Regions from separate parts of the Schinkia azotoformans genome, predicted to be linked through region 2. Evidence: a T-box and tRNA genes for the amino acid it is inferred to sense, from the RefSeq annotation. Region 2 holds a T-box; the other holds one or more tRNA genes.

Region 1 (6,212 bases), on a different contig from region 2:
GCTGCCGCCGCAACGAGTATATCCTTCCCGCTTGTGGCGATTGCCCGCCATTGGTCGTCCGTCCATGTGCTGTTTTCTGGTTTTTTAAGTTCATTATTCAAGGTCTTTTCCTCCCTCCATACGAATTTTTTCTAAGATATCTTCATTTTTTTCAGGAATTAAAATATTATATTTGTTCTCTTGGAATGAACGGTCAAATTGACATATCGATTTATAGGAACAAAATGCACATGGGGTGTGATTTTTCATTTTATACGGTTCAATATCAATAACTCCATCTGTGATCGCTGTGCCAATGTCTCGAATTTTTGTACGGACAAAGCTCCTAATATGGTCAAAATCCTTCCCGCTAGCAACGGAGGAATTGCTATAAAAGCCACCGTCTTTTTTCAAAGCAACTGGAATAACATCCGAATAGCCTGTCTCAAGTGATCGGTCCATAAGACGGATCGATTCTTGGTCAGCAACAAGCAAACCTTTCATTTTAAATCGTTTATAGATTTCTTTTTCAATCTCTTCAAATGTTGGAATAGTAGACTTATTAAGCATTGGATTATGAACATGGAAATATAGTACTCCAGCCGGAGAGGCTTCTGTACCAATCCACTGCTTTGAATTAGTGATCACAACATCAAGATAGGTCAGCATTTGTAAGGCAAGCCCATAATAAACCTCTGTCAGATTCAAAGCTTTTTGGCTTGACTTGTAATCAATCACTCGGAGGTAAACGCCATTTTCGCCGGCAGATTTATCAACTCGGTCAATTCTGCCAACAACCTCCATTGTGCAGCCATTTTTCAATGTAAACCGGAGCGGTGATAACGGCCCCTTTGGTCCGAAAGACAACTCAAGACCGATCGGTTCAAAACCACTTATTTTGGCATGCTCACTTAATACGATGGAGGCCCGTCCAACGACCTGCTGCAGCTTTCTTTTAATGTAATGAAAGCGATTTGAACTCAGCAATATTTCTTTTTGAATGTTTGGAGCCAACCGTTCTACCGCCTCAAAGGCTAGCTGCTCGCATTGTTTTCTCGTAAGGTTCGACCAATTCAAATCATTTTGTTGAATGATATCCGTAATCAATTTTAAAGCTGCATGGAATAACTGTCCGATATCCGGTGCTTCAAGCCGGAAAATTTGCCGCTCTTCTAAACGCAGCCCATACGAAATAAATTGGGAATATGGACAGGACTGGAAAAGCTCCATTCGTGACACACTTGCTTTTATTTCCTCACCATATAATTCACGACTAATATCCTCAGGAAGTTTTTTGGTAGTGTTAATGAAAAATAAACTTCCTAACACCTTTTTACCGTAATTTTCCCACTTTTCTTGTTCAGAGATCCAGTTATAAACGTCCCACCATAATTCATGAACAGGATAACCCCTTTTCCAATTTTGCAGCTGAAGTGACAAATAGGACATCGTCTTTTTAGGATTTGTTATATAGTTCAGCTGCTGCTCCGGTGCTTCCTCATTCGGCTCGTTTAAGATGAGGTTTTCTTTTAATGCCGGGAAAAGGTCTTTAAGACGATTAAATAAAATTGATGGAACAAGAGATTTCCCTTCATCATCAGCCATTGGATAGCTTAAATACAGTAACTCTGAAGCACTCGTTAAAGCAAGATAAATTAAAAATTGTTCATCCAAGAGCTGCTGCTTACTTCCGGGTGCTAATGTGAAGCCGGTACTTGCTAAAAACTCTCTTTCTTCTTCGGTTACAACTCCCTCTTCTACGGGTTTTAATGGAATGACGCCATCATTCACCCCAAGAATGAATGTACATTTTATATTTGAAAAACGGGAGCGTTCCATATCTCCAACCAACACTTGATCCATGGCCGGTGGTACCGTCGCAAAATGCATACTTTCCAAGCCGGAATGTATCATTTTACGGAAAAGATCGAAGGAAAGCTCTTCCTCCCCCATTAAGGATGCCATTTGGTCTAGAAGCTCAAGGACAGATTGCCATACTTGACTATGATCTCTTGATTCGGTTAAGTTGCCAGCTTCCTCGGCCTCAATGCAAAGTCGATTCACTTTATCCGGAATTTGTAATCCTTCTAAAAAGTAATAAAGTGCCTCACAATAATCACGGCCAGTTTTAGCTTTTTTTGAATTCTTCTCGAATGCAAGGAAAGGTTCTGTGATTAAGCTGCGTAACTTATTGATTTTTTTCTCGTAATCTTTTTCTTTATCTGTTTTAGGGATACTTTGGCCCTCAACCGCTTGGAAACGTCTATATTCCCATGGCTTTTTATCAGTCCAACGCTTCCCCTGAATCCCGTAAGCCAACACATAATTTTCAAACTGATCCATATCTTCACGGATTCGGTCTCTATTACTGTCAAACGGAAACAGTACATCCGTTTTGACACATCGAAAGATAGGTTCGTAGCGCCATCCACCTTGAATTACGTCCAACGATGAACGGATAAATTCAATGAGCGGATGATTTAACATTGATCGTTTTTGATCTAAAAACAATGGAATATGGTAATCCTCAAAAACAGTTTTTAAAAGATCATGGTAGGAGTGGCTGTCTCTTAATAAAATAGCGAAATCACGCCAACGGTAGTTTTTAGTTTTTACTATATGCAAAATTTCTCGAGCAACACTTTCGACCTCAGCGCGGCGGTTGACAGCGGCATTGATGTTAATCGCTAGATTTTCTGTTGGTTTGTCAGTCTTGTTTGCATTGGTTGTTTTATCAGTTGTTGCGGCTTTATCAGAAAACTTAACACTTGGACGGCTGTCGTAATGCTGTTCAAGATGATGCAGTGCTGGTGATTTTATAAACCTGAACGGCTCATTCAAAAGCACAGGTTTTTCAAGCCCTATGTTGTTCTCCTTAGCAGCATTTAAGATGCTAAAGTATGTACTAACTGTCATTCGATATAAATTTAAATCATCGATATCCTGATGAAGATCAGTTGGGTCAAGTGTAAGAGCAACGGTAACACTGTTACACTGCTTTAACAACTCGCTAAGAACCTCCAATTCCTGCGGTGTAAAACTATGGAATCCATCAATGTACACGTCTGCGCCTTTTAGTTCCTCGGACTTTGATATCTTTTCAGCTAAAAGGCGAAGGTAATCCTCGGAATCCACATAATGCACCAATAAATGACTTTCATAATCATGATAAATTAACTGAAAGTCATTAAGTTTATTAGCTAATATTTCTTTATTGGAATTACTATTATCTGTGTGAGAAAGCTCCACACTTTTTTCTTGAAGGAGTTCCGGAGTAATACAATACCGCTTAAATTCTGCGATCATTTCTTCAAGCTGTTTGATAAAACCGTTTTGATCGGCAGCTCTTGTAAACACCTTCAGTTCATCCTTGCGGTGCTCTACAATTTTCCGAAGAAGCATATGTAGGCCGACACTATTAAGATGAAAGCGGCTAAAGCCTTCCGTTTCTTGTAATATCCTCCAAGCTAAGCGCGTAAAACTAAACACTTGCGAACGGATCATACCATGTAATCCTGGTGTATTTATTAATTGATATTCTATTTGAAAGGTCATTTGGTCGGGTACTAGATAGATGATTGGTGAGCCTAACGGGTCTTGCTCTAGTTTATCGATAACCTCGTTTAATAAAAAGGTTGATTTTCCGCTCCCCGAACGTCCTAGGACAAATCGTAACGATGACATAATTATCCCCCCTACTTGCTAAATTGAATGAATGTTGATTGATTCATGAATTCTGATGAATGGTTATGCTGTAAATTATTATACCATTATGGGAATGACTGAAAAAATAATTGGAGTTGTGAAGTGAAGGGAATTCTGAATGGGAATGAGAGAATCGGGCTGATTCACATGCTTTGATTCCCGGTGTTGTGGTTTGGAGCCTTGGGTGGGAATCATTTTCTAAAATCAACATTTATAAAAAACAAAAAGATCAAGATTTATCTCTTGATCTTTTTCTATGACCCGTACGGGATTCGAACCCGTGTTACCGCCGTGAAAGGGCGGTGTCTTAACCGCTTGACCAACGGGCCAGATTATATAATTACAAATGGCGGAGAAGGAGGGATTTGAACCCTCGCGCCGGTTACCCGACCTACACCCTTAGCAGGGGCGCCTCTTCAGCCACTTGAGTACTTCTCCATTTGGCTCCACAGGCAGGATTCGAACCTGCGACCGATCGGTTAACAGCCGATAGCTCTACCACTGAGCTACTGTGGAAAAATCAAATACACCTTGGCGTATTTGTACCCAGATTTTATCGAGCAAGCTCAATAATTTCCTCTGAAAATCTGAGGCATCCGCCGGAGGCTTAAACATTATTCAGTACTGAATAACGTTTAATGGGCCTGAATGGACTTGAACCATCGACCTCACGCTTATCAGGCGTGCGCTCTAACCAGCTGAGCTACAGGCCCATAATATTATGGAGCGGGTGATGGGAATCGAACCCACGACATCAGCTTGGAAGGCTGAAGTTTTACCATTAAACTACACCCGCATAAAAATGGCTGGGCTAACTGGATTCGAACCAGTGAATGACGGAGTCAAAGTCCGTTGCCTTACCGCTTGGCTATAGCCCATTGAATTAACATCATGATTAATACTGGACATCTTAGTAATAAATGGTGGCTCGAGACAGAATCGAACTGCCGACACGAGGATTTTCAGTCCTCTGCTCTACCGACTGAGCTATCGAGCCATATTATGGCGGAGGAAGAGGGATTCGAACCCCCGCGCGGTTTAACCCGCCTGTCGGTTTTCAAGACCGATCCCTTCAGCCGGACTTGGGTATTCCTCCGTAATTTAAAACCTATTCACTATAAATGGTGGACCTTGTAGGACTCGAACCTACGACCGGACGGTTATGAGCCGTCTGCTCTAACCAGCTGAGCTAAAGGTCCCTTTCTAAGTTCTATCCTAATTCAATTGTAAAACTAAAGTAGCGGCGGAGGGGATCGAACCCCCGACCTTACGGGTATGAACCGTACGCTCTAGCCAGCTGAGCTACACCGCCATATTAAGTTTATAAAGTGGAGACTAGCGGGATCGAACCGCTGACCTCCTGCGTGCAAGGCAGGCGCTCTCCCAGCTGAGCTAAGCCCCCAGAAAACATATCATTTTAATGGTCGGGAAGACAGGATTCGAACCTGCGACCCCTTGGTCCCAAACCAAGTGCTCTACCAAGCTGAGCTACTTCCCGGACTTGAATAGGATGTTCTGGCTTCCATGTTCGTCACAGGAAGTGACGGCCCTTAATGGAAGATCCTTTAAAATGGCGCGCCCGACAGGAGTCGAACCCATAACCTTCTGATCCGTAGTCAGACGCTCTATCCAATTGAGCTACGGGCGCATTAAATCTAACTTAATTTTAAAATGGTGCCGAGGACCGGAATCGAACCGGTACGGTAGTCACCTACCGCAGGATTTTAAGTCCTGTGCGTCTGCCAGTTCCGCCACCCCGGCACTTTTGGAGCGGAAGACGGGATTCGAACCCGCGACCCCCACCTTGGCAAGGTGGTGTTCTACCACTGAACTACTTCCGCATATTTAAATGGTGCGGGTGAAGGGAGTCGAACCCCCACGCCAAAGGCGCCAGATCCTAAGTCTGGTGCGTCTGCCAATTCCGCCACACCCGCGTATTCAAATGGTGAGCCATGCAGGATTCGAACCTGCGACCCTCTGATTAAAAGTCAGATGCTCTACCGACTGAGCTAATGGCTCGTACTAAATTAGATTTAAAGTGGTGCCGGCTAAAGGACTTGAACCCTCAACCTACTGATTACAAGTCAGTTGCTCTACCAATTGAGCTAAGCCGGCATATTAGTATTATGGTGGAGGATGACGGGATCGAACCGCCGACCCCCTGCTTGTAAGGCAGGTGCTCTCCCAGCTGAGCTAATCCTCCGTTATTCGCTTGGCAACGTCCTACTCTCACAGGGGGACAGCCCCCAACTACCATCGGCGCTGAAGAGCTTAACTTCCGTGTTCGGAATGGGAACGGGTGTGACCTCTTCGCTATCGTCACCAAACAATTTTTATTAAGACAAAAAGAATTATATCTCTTTAAACTTGTCTTTGCAAGTACTTTTTGTACTTTATCTTTTGAGGTTTGCTCCCTCAAAACTAGATAATCGGCATTCATATTCACTATGTCCAGCTACAGCTCCCAGCGAATAGTAAACTTCGCTAAATGGTCGCTTCTGCTTTTCTATTTGGTTAAGTCCTCGATC
Region 2 (6,212 bases):
CTGTAAGCATTAATGTTCCTTTAAGAAATTTTGAACCGGACATTTCGCCCTCCAATTATGTAAAATAAGACCTTTTCGGTAGCATTTGACAAGCAAACACAACTTCTGTATTTTAACATACAGTATGAGCCTAGGAAAGCGGAACATGGGGACGGTTCTCGTGTTCCATTCCGAAATAATCATTATCCTATAAAAATATGGAACATGAGAACCGTCCCCATGTTCCCAAAGCTGGTGTAATTATGAACAAATATGATGTAATCGTCATTGGCGGCGGCCCATCAGGACTAATGGCGGCCATCGCTGCCGCTGAACAAAAATGCAAGGTACTGTTGTTAGATAAAGGGGACAACCTTGGCAGGAAACTAGCAATCTCCGGCGGTGGGCGCTGCAATGTTACGAACCGTCTACCGGTTGATGAAATCATCAAACATATCCCGGGAAATGGTCGGTTTTTATATAGTGCCTTTTCCGAATTTAATAATCTCGATATTATTTGCTTTTTTGAAAATTTAGGAGTCAAACTTAAAGAAGAAGACCATGGACGGATGTTTCCCGCTTCAAATCAATCGCAAACAGTAATTGACGCCCTTTTGAATCAACTGAAGAAGCTGCATGTGGATATTCGGACGAAGGCAGCAGTTAAAAAGGTTTTATACGAGGGTGACCGTGCCGTTGGTGTGGAGTTGCATAATGGAGAAACCTATCATTCTGGTGCTGTTGTTGTTGCAGTCGGTGGAAAATCAGTCCCCCATACTGGTTCAACAGGTGACGGCTATGCTTGGGCAAAAGCTGCTGGTCATACAATAACGGACCTTTACCCTACTGAAGTTCCTGTGACATCTTCAGAGCCTTTTATTAAAAATAAAGCTTTGCAGGGGCTCTCACTTAGAGATGTTGCTGTTTCTGTTTTGGATCCCAAAAAAGGAAAACCGATCGTTACCCATCAAATGGATATGATTTTCACACATTTCGGTTTGTCTGGTCCAGCCATTTTGCGCTGCAGTCAATTTGTTGTAAAGGCCTTACAAAAGTTTAAAGTAAACGAAATTATTGTTGCCATTGATGTTTTTCCTACTGTGAACGAAGAAGAGCTTTTTCAACAAATCATGAAAAAAATCAAAGCTGATCCTAAAAAAGCAGTCAAAAATGTTTTAAAGGGCTTTGTTCCAGAACGATTGCTATTGTTTTTACTTGAGAAAAATGAAATTGACGAGTCAATCACCTATGCGAATTTGCCCAATGATAAAATCCGCGGGTTTGTTAAAGATTTAAAAAGATTTGAAATCAAGGTCAATGGTACATTGCCTATTGAAAAAGCGTTCGTTACCGGCGGCGGCGTTTCAGTAAAAGAGATTAACCCTAAGGAAATGTCTTCAAAACTAATGAACGGGCTTTATTTTTGCGGTGAAATATTAGATATTCATGGGTACACGGGCGGCTATAATATTACAGCAGCATTAGTAACTGGGCGACTGGCTGGGTTGAATGCGGGGAAGCAAAGCAAGTAGTCACTACCCTTCTTTTATCCTCACCAAATAAGGTCCGGGCTCCGTTTGATTATAGATAACTTGGTTTTATCCTCACCAAATAAGACCCGGGCTCCGTTTGATTATAGATAACTTAGCATATTCAAGCTTTCTACAAAAAAACACGACATTTCCGCCCCAAATGGGAATGTCGTGTTTTTAATGTATTTAGTTAGCAACAATATTAACTAATTTCCCTGGTACTGCAACAACTTTGCGTACTGTTTTGCCTTCAATGCCTTCGATTACTTTTTCATCTTTCATTGCAATCTCTTCCATCACTTCTCTCGTTGCATCCTTTGGAATATTAAGCTTTGTACGTACCTTGCCGTTCAATTGGACAACAATTTCTACTTCATCTTCAACTAATTTTGATTCATCGTAAGTTGGCCATTGTTCAAAGCTGATAGAGCCTTCACCGTGACCAAGTTTTTCCCAAAGTTCTTCTGCCACATGTGGGGCAACTGGAGAGATTAATTTTACAAAGCCTTCCATATACTCATATGGTAGAACTTCAGCTTTGTACGCTTCATTAATAAATACCATCATTTGTGAAATAGCCACATTAAATCGTAGATGCTCGTAATCGTCTGTTACCTTTTTCACTGTTTGGTGATAAACACGTTCTAAAGATTTTAAATTGGTACCTTTTTGAATTCTTTCATTTAATGTGCCAGTATCTGTTACAAATAAGCGCCAGATTCTATCTAGGAAACGACGGGCTCCATCAAGTCCATTTGTTGACCATGCAATCGAAGCATCTAATGGTCCCATAAACATTTCATAAAGGCGAAGCGTATCGGCACCATGGCTTTCAATGATGTCGTCTGGATTTACTACATTTCCTTTTGATTTACTCATTTTTTCGTTATTTTCACCAAGAATCATACCTTGGTTAAATAACTTTTGGAACGGCTCCTTCGTTGGGACAACTCCAATATCATAAAGGAATTTATGCCAGAAACGAGCATATAATAAGTGTAGGACAGCATGTTCGGCTCCACCAATATAAATATCAATTGGCAGCCATTGTTTTAGCTTTTCGGGATCTGCAAGTGCCTCACTGTTGTCTGGGTCGATAAATCGTAAGAAATACCAGCAGCTGCCTGCCCATTGTGGCATTGTATTTGTTTCACGACGACCTTTTTTACCTGTTTCAGGATCTACTACATTTACCCAATCTTCAATAATGGCAAGCGGTGATTCACCTGTTCCAGATGGTTTAATATTATTGGTTTTTGGAAGAATTAAAGGTAATTCAGATTCAGGTACAGTTGTTGTTGTGCCATCTTCCCAATGGATGACTGGAATTGGCTCACCCCAATAACGCTGGCGGCTAAATAACCAGTCACGCAAGCGATATGATACCTTTTTCTTTCCTTTACCTTTGGACTCAAACCACTCTATCGCTGTTTTAATACCTTCTTCTTTATTTAAACCATTTAAGAAGTCAGAGTTTACATGAGCTCCATCACCTGTATAGGCTTCCTTTGAAATATCTCCACCTGCTACAACCTCTTTGATTGGCAATTCAAATTTTACAGCGAACTCATAGTCACGTTCATCATGGGCAGGTACAGCCATAATCGCCCCTGAACCATAGCCCATTAACACGTAGTCTGCAATCCAGATTGGCATTTTCTCCCCGTTAACAGGATTAATGGCATAAGCACCTGTAAACACACCTGTTTTTTCTTTTGCTAGGTCTGTTCTTTCAAGATCACTCTTTGATTGAACTTTTTCAAGATAGGCATCAATTTCTGCTTTTTGCTCAGCTGTTGTAATTTCAGCCACTAATGGATGTTCCGGTGCTAATACCGCATACGTTGCCCCAAAAATGGTATCCGGTCTTGTTGTAAATACTTCAAAGCTTTGATTTGTGCCAGCAATTTCAAATATAATTTCTGCACCCTCTGAACGTCCAATCCAATTGCGCTGCATTTCTTTAATGCTTTCAGGCCAGTCAAGCTCCTCTAAATCTTCAAGAAGACGGTCTGCATATTCAGTAATTTTCAAAATCCACTGTCTCATCGGTTTACGAATAACCGGATGACCACCGCGCTCACTTTTTCCATCGATTACTTCTTCATTGGCAAGAACTGTTCCTAATGCCGGACACCAGTTAACAGGCACCTCATCAACATAAGCTAAGCCTTTTTCATATAGCTTTAGGAAAATCCATTGTGTCCATTTATAATAATTTGGATCCGTTGTATTAATTTCACGATCCCAATCATAAGAAAATCCTAGTGATTTGATTTGTCTCTTAAATGTATTTATGTTTTTAGCTGTAAATTCTGCTGGGTCATTTCCTGTATCTAAAGCATATTGCTCAGCAGGAAGACCGAATGCGTCCCAGCCCATTGGATGAAGTACATTATATCCTTGCATACGCTTCAATCTGGATAAAATATCTGTAGCTGTGTAGCCTTCTGGATGTCCAACGTGCAATCCGGCACCTGAAGGGTAAGGGAACATGTCTAATGCATAAAATTTAGGCTTGTCCTTGTCTTCTGTTGTTTTAAATGTTTTATTTTCTTCCCAATGGTTCTGCCATTTCTTTTCGATAATTTTATGATCAAATGACATAAAAAAACCTCCTGCTTTTATTTTTTATTTCAATGTATGTATGGTAGTTTTCTATTTGAAATACTTTATTAATTGAAGTTACCCACTTTTATGTAAGTTTATAACTTTTACCAATACAAAAACCTCTCGCCCCAGCTGAAAATAACCAGGGACGAGAGGCTATTTGAACTTCCCGCGGTACCACCCACATTAGCAAATCTTTATACACCATTCATATAAAGATTAACCCACTTCTAATTCCTTAACGCGGACAATACGGCAAACATTACTATTTTTCACATTTGCAACTTAAAGGCGAGTTCATGATGATAAGCTATTGACTTGCACCAACCGCCAATTCTCTAGAAGACTCATCAACCATTACTATTCCTCATCATAGTTGTTTATATCATATAGTCTGTATTTTAAGAATTTACCGGTTCATTGTCAAGTCCATTGGCAAATATGAGCTACATTAATAAGTTTTGCTGATCTAAAATCATATCATTTTGGATGCGATTAATTTGTAATTGCATCCGGTATAAACGCTCTTTCTGCTGCTTATTGGAGCTTAACATTAGCTTTTGCAGTTCCATGTAGGACTCATTTAACATCATTTGCGCATCTATATACTCAGTCGTATTGTAATGCTCTTGCTGGTTCGCAACTTCCAATTGTTCTAATGCGTATTTACAAGCTTCTTCAGCTCTGTTGATATGTTGGTCAACTGATGCACGTGTTGCCATTGAAGATTCCTCCTTTATTTAAATGGAGTAGGTGTTGGTTAGGTGCAGCATTATTATTTTGTACAGGTTGCAGGATTGTTATACGGCCCACGGGGTTGGGGTGGGACATAGGGTCGGGAACTCTGGCTCTGGGCCACGGGATTGCTCCGGGACACAGGGTCGGGAACTCTGGCTCTGGGGAACTCCTGAACACAGAACCCGACCCTGCGTCCCAACCTCTTGTCCCAAAAGTGGTTATCATGCTAAAATGACACAGTGTGTTTAATAACACAAAAGTAATTTCAAAAGAAGGAGGGAATACAGATGAAGAATTCATTCCCTTATACAACTGACCAAAAGCGGTACCATACATGGAACTACCATTTACGTGAAACATTTGGACATAAAGTATTTAAGGTGGCACTTGATGGCGGCTTTGACTGCCCGAATCGGGACGGAAAGGTTGCCCATGGCGGGTGTACTTTTTGTAGTGCTGCCGGTTCCGGTGATTTTGCCGGTAATCGTACCGATCATTTAGTTAAACAATTTAATGATATAAGAACGAAAATGCATGAGAAATGGAAAGACGGAAAATATCTAGGCTATTTCCAAGCATTTTCAAATACGTATGCACCTGTTAAAGAGCTTCGAGAAAAATATGAAATTATTTTACAACAGCCCGATGTAGTCGGTTTGTCGATTGCAACAAGACCGGATTGTCTCCCGGATGATGTCGTTGAATATTTGGCAGAACTGAATGAACGGACTTATTTATGGGTCGAGCTTGGCCTTCAGACCGTACATGAATCAACAGCAAATCTAATCAATCGTGCTCATGACTATGACTGTTACAAAGAAGGCGTTACAAAGCTCAGAAAGCATGGTATTAGAGTTTGTTCCCATATTATTGATGGACTTCCGCAAGAAACACCAGAAATGATGTTAGAAACAGCAAAAGAAGTTGCAAAGCTTGATATTCAAGGAATTAAAATTCACCTTCTTCATTTGCTAAAAGGAACCCCGATGGTCAAGCAGTATGAAAAAGGCTTGCTCCAATTTTTATCTTTTGAGGATTATGTAAATTTAGTATGTGACCAATTGGAGATTTTCCCCCCTGAAATTGTGATTCATCGCATCACAGGTGACGGGCCGCCCGATTTAATGATTGGTCCAATGTGGAGTCTAAAGAAATGGGAAGTTTTAAATGCGATTGATGCCGAGCTGAAAAGACGCGATAGTTGGCAGGGTAAATTAGCAGTCAAAGAAGGATGTTCGCAATGATGTTGAAACGAGTTTTGCCGTTTGCCCATTCATTGCTTGAAGCTGCTGTCAAAGAAGGAGATATTGCTATCGACGCGACCGTTGGAAATGGTCATGATACGGTATTATT

The links. The T-box of region 2 lies ahead of leuS (leucine--tRNA ligase). A T-box ahead of a tRNA ligase gene usually reads a tRNA of that ligase, here a tRNA-Leu.
Region 1: it encodes a tRNA-Leu, which carries the amino acid that the T-box ahead of leuS (leucine--tRNA ligase) is inferred to sense. The anticodon was not compared.

Annotation. Positions count from the first base shown of each region.
Region 1 covers NZ_JARSMD010000005.1:174,043-180,254, forward strand. The annotation lists gene addA (helicase-exonuclease AddAB subunit AddA) at 1-101, opposite strand, end outside; gene addB (helicase-exonuclease AddAB subunit AddB) at 94-3,663, opposite strand; tRNA gene P9E47_RS03145 (tRNA-Glu) at 3,942-4,013, opposite strand; tRNA gene P9E47_RS03150 (tRNA-Ser) at 4,032-4,122, opposite strand; tRNA gene P9E47_RS03155 (tRNA-Asn) at 4,126-4,200, opposite strand; tRNA gene P9E47_RS03160 (tRNA-Ile) at 4,324-4,397, opposite strand; tRNA gene P9E47_RS03165 (tRNA-Gly) at 4,407-4,480, opposite strand; tRNA gene P9E47_RS03170 (tRNA-Gln) at 4,488-4,562, opposite strand; tRNA gene P9E47_RS03175 (tRNA-Phe) at 4,606-4,681, opposite strand; tRNA gene P9E47_RS03180 (tRNA-Ser) at 4,688-4,780, opposite strand; tRNA gene P9E47_RS03185 (tRNA-Ile) at 4,807-4,883, opposite strand; tRNA gene P9E47_RS03190 (tRNA-Met) at 4,923-4,996, opposite strand; tRNA gene P9E47_RS03195 (tRNA-Ala) at 5,014-5,086, opposite strand; tRNA gene P9E47_RS03200 (tRNA-Pro) at 5,106-5,182, opposite strand; tRNA gene P9E47_RS03205 (tRNA-Arg) at 5,256-5,332, opposite strand; tRNA gene P9E47_RS03210 (tRNA-Leu) at 5,357-5,445, opposite strand; tRNA gene P9E47_RS03215 (tRNA-Gly) at 5,451-5,525, opposite strand; tRNA gene P9E47_RS03220 (tRNA-Leu) at 5,535-5,618, opposite strand; tRNA gene P9E47_RS03225 (tRNA-Lys) at 5,628-5,703, opposite strand; tRNA gene P9E47_RS03230 (tRNA-Thr) at 5,724-5,799, opposite strand; tRNA gene P9E47_RS03235 (tRNA-Val) at 5,812-5,887, opposite strand; rRNA gene rrf (5S ribosomal RNA) at 5,895-6,011, opposite strand.
Region 2 covers NZ_JARSMD010000016.1:191,706-197,917, forward strand. The annotation lists gene P9E47_RS09465 (putative polysaccharide biosynthesis protein) at 1-43, opposite strand, end outside; gene P9E47_RS09470 (BaiN/RdsA family NAD(P)/FAD-dependent oxidoreductase) at 243-1,511, shown strand; gene leuS (leucine--tRNA ligase) at 1,698-4,118, opposite strand; T-box leader at 4,263-4,504, opposite strand; gene P9E47_RS09480 (YtzC family protein) at 4,568-4,843, opposite strand; gene P9E47_RS09485 (TIGR01212 family radical SAM protein) at 5,147-6,103, shown strand; gene P9E47_RS09490 (class I SAM-dependent methyltransferase) at 6,100-6,212, shown strand, end outside.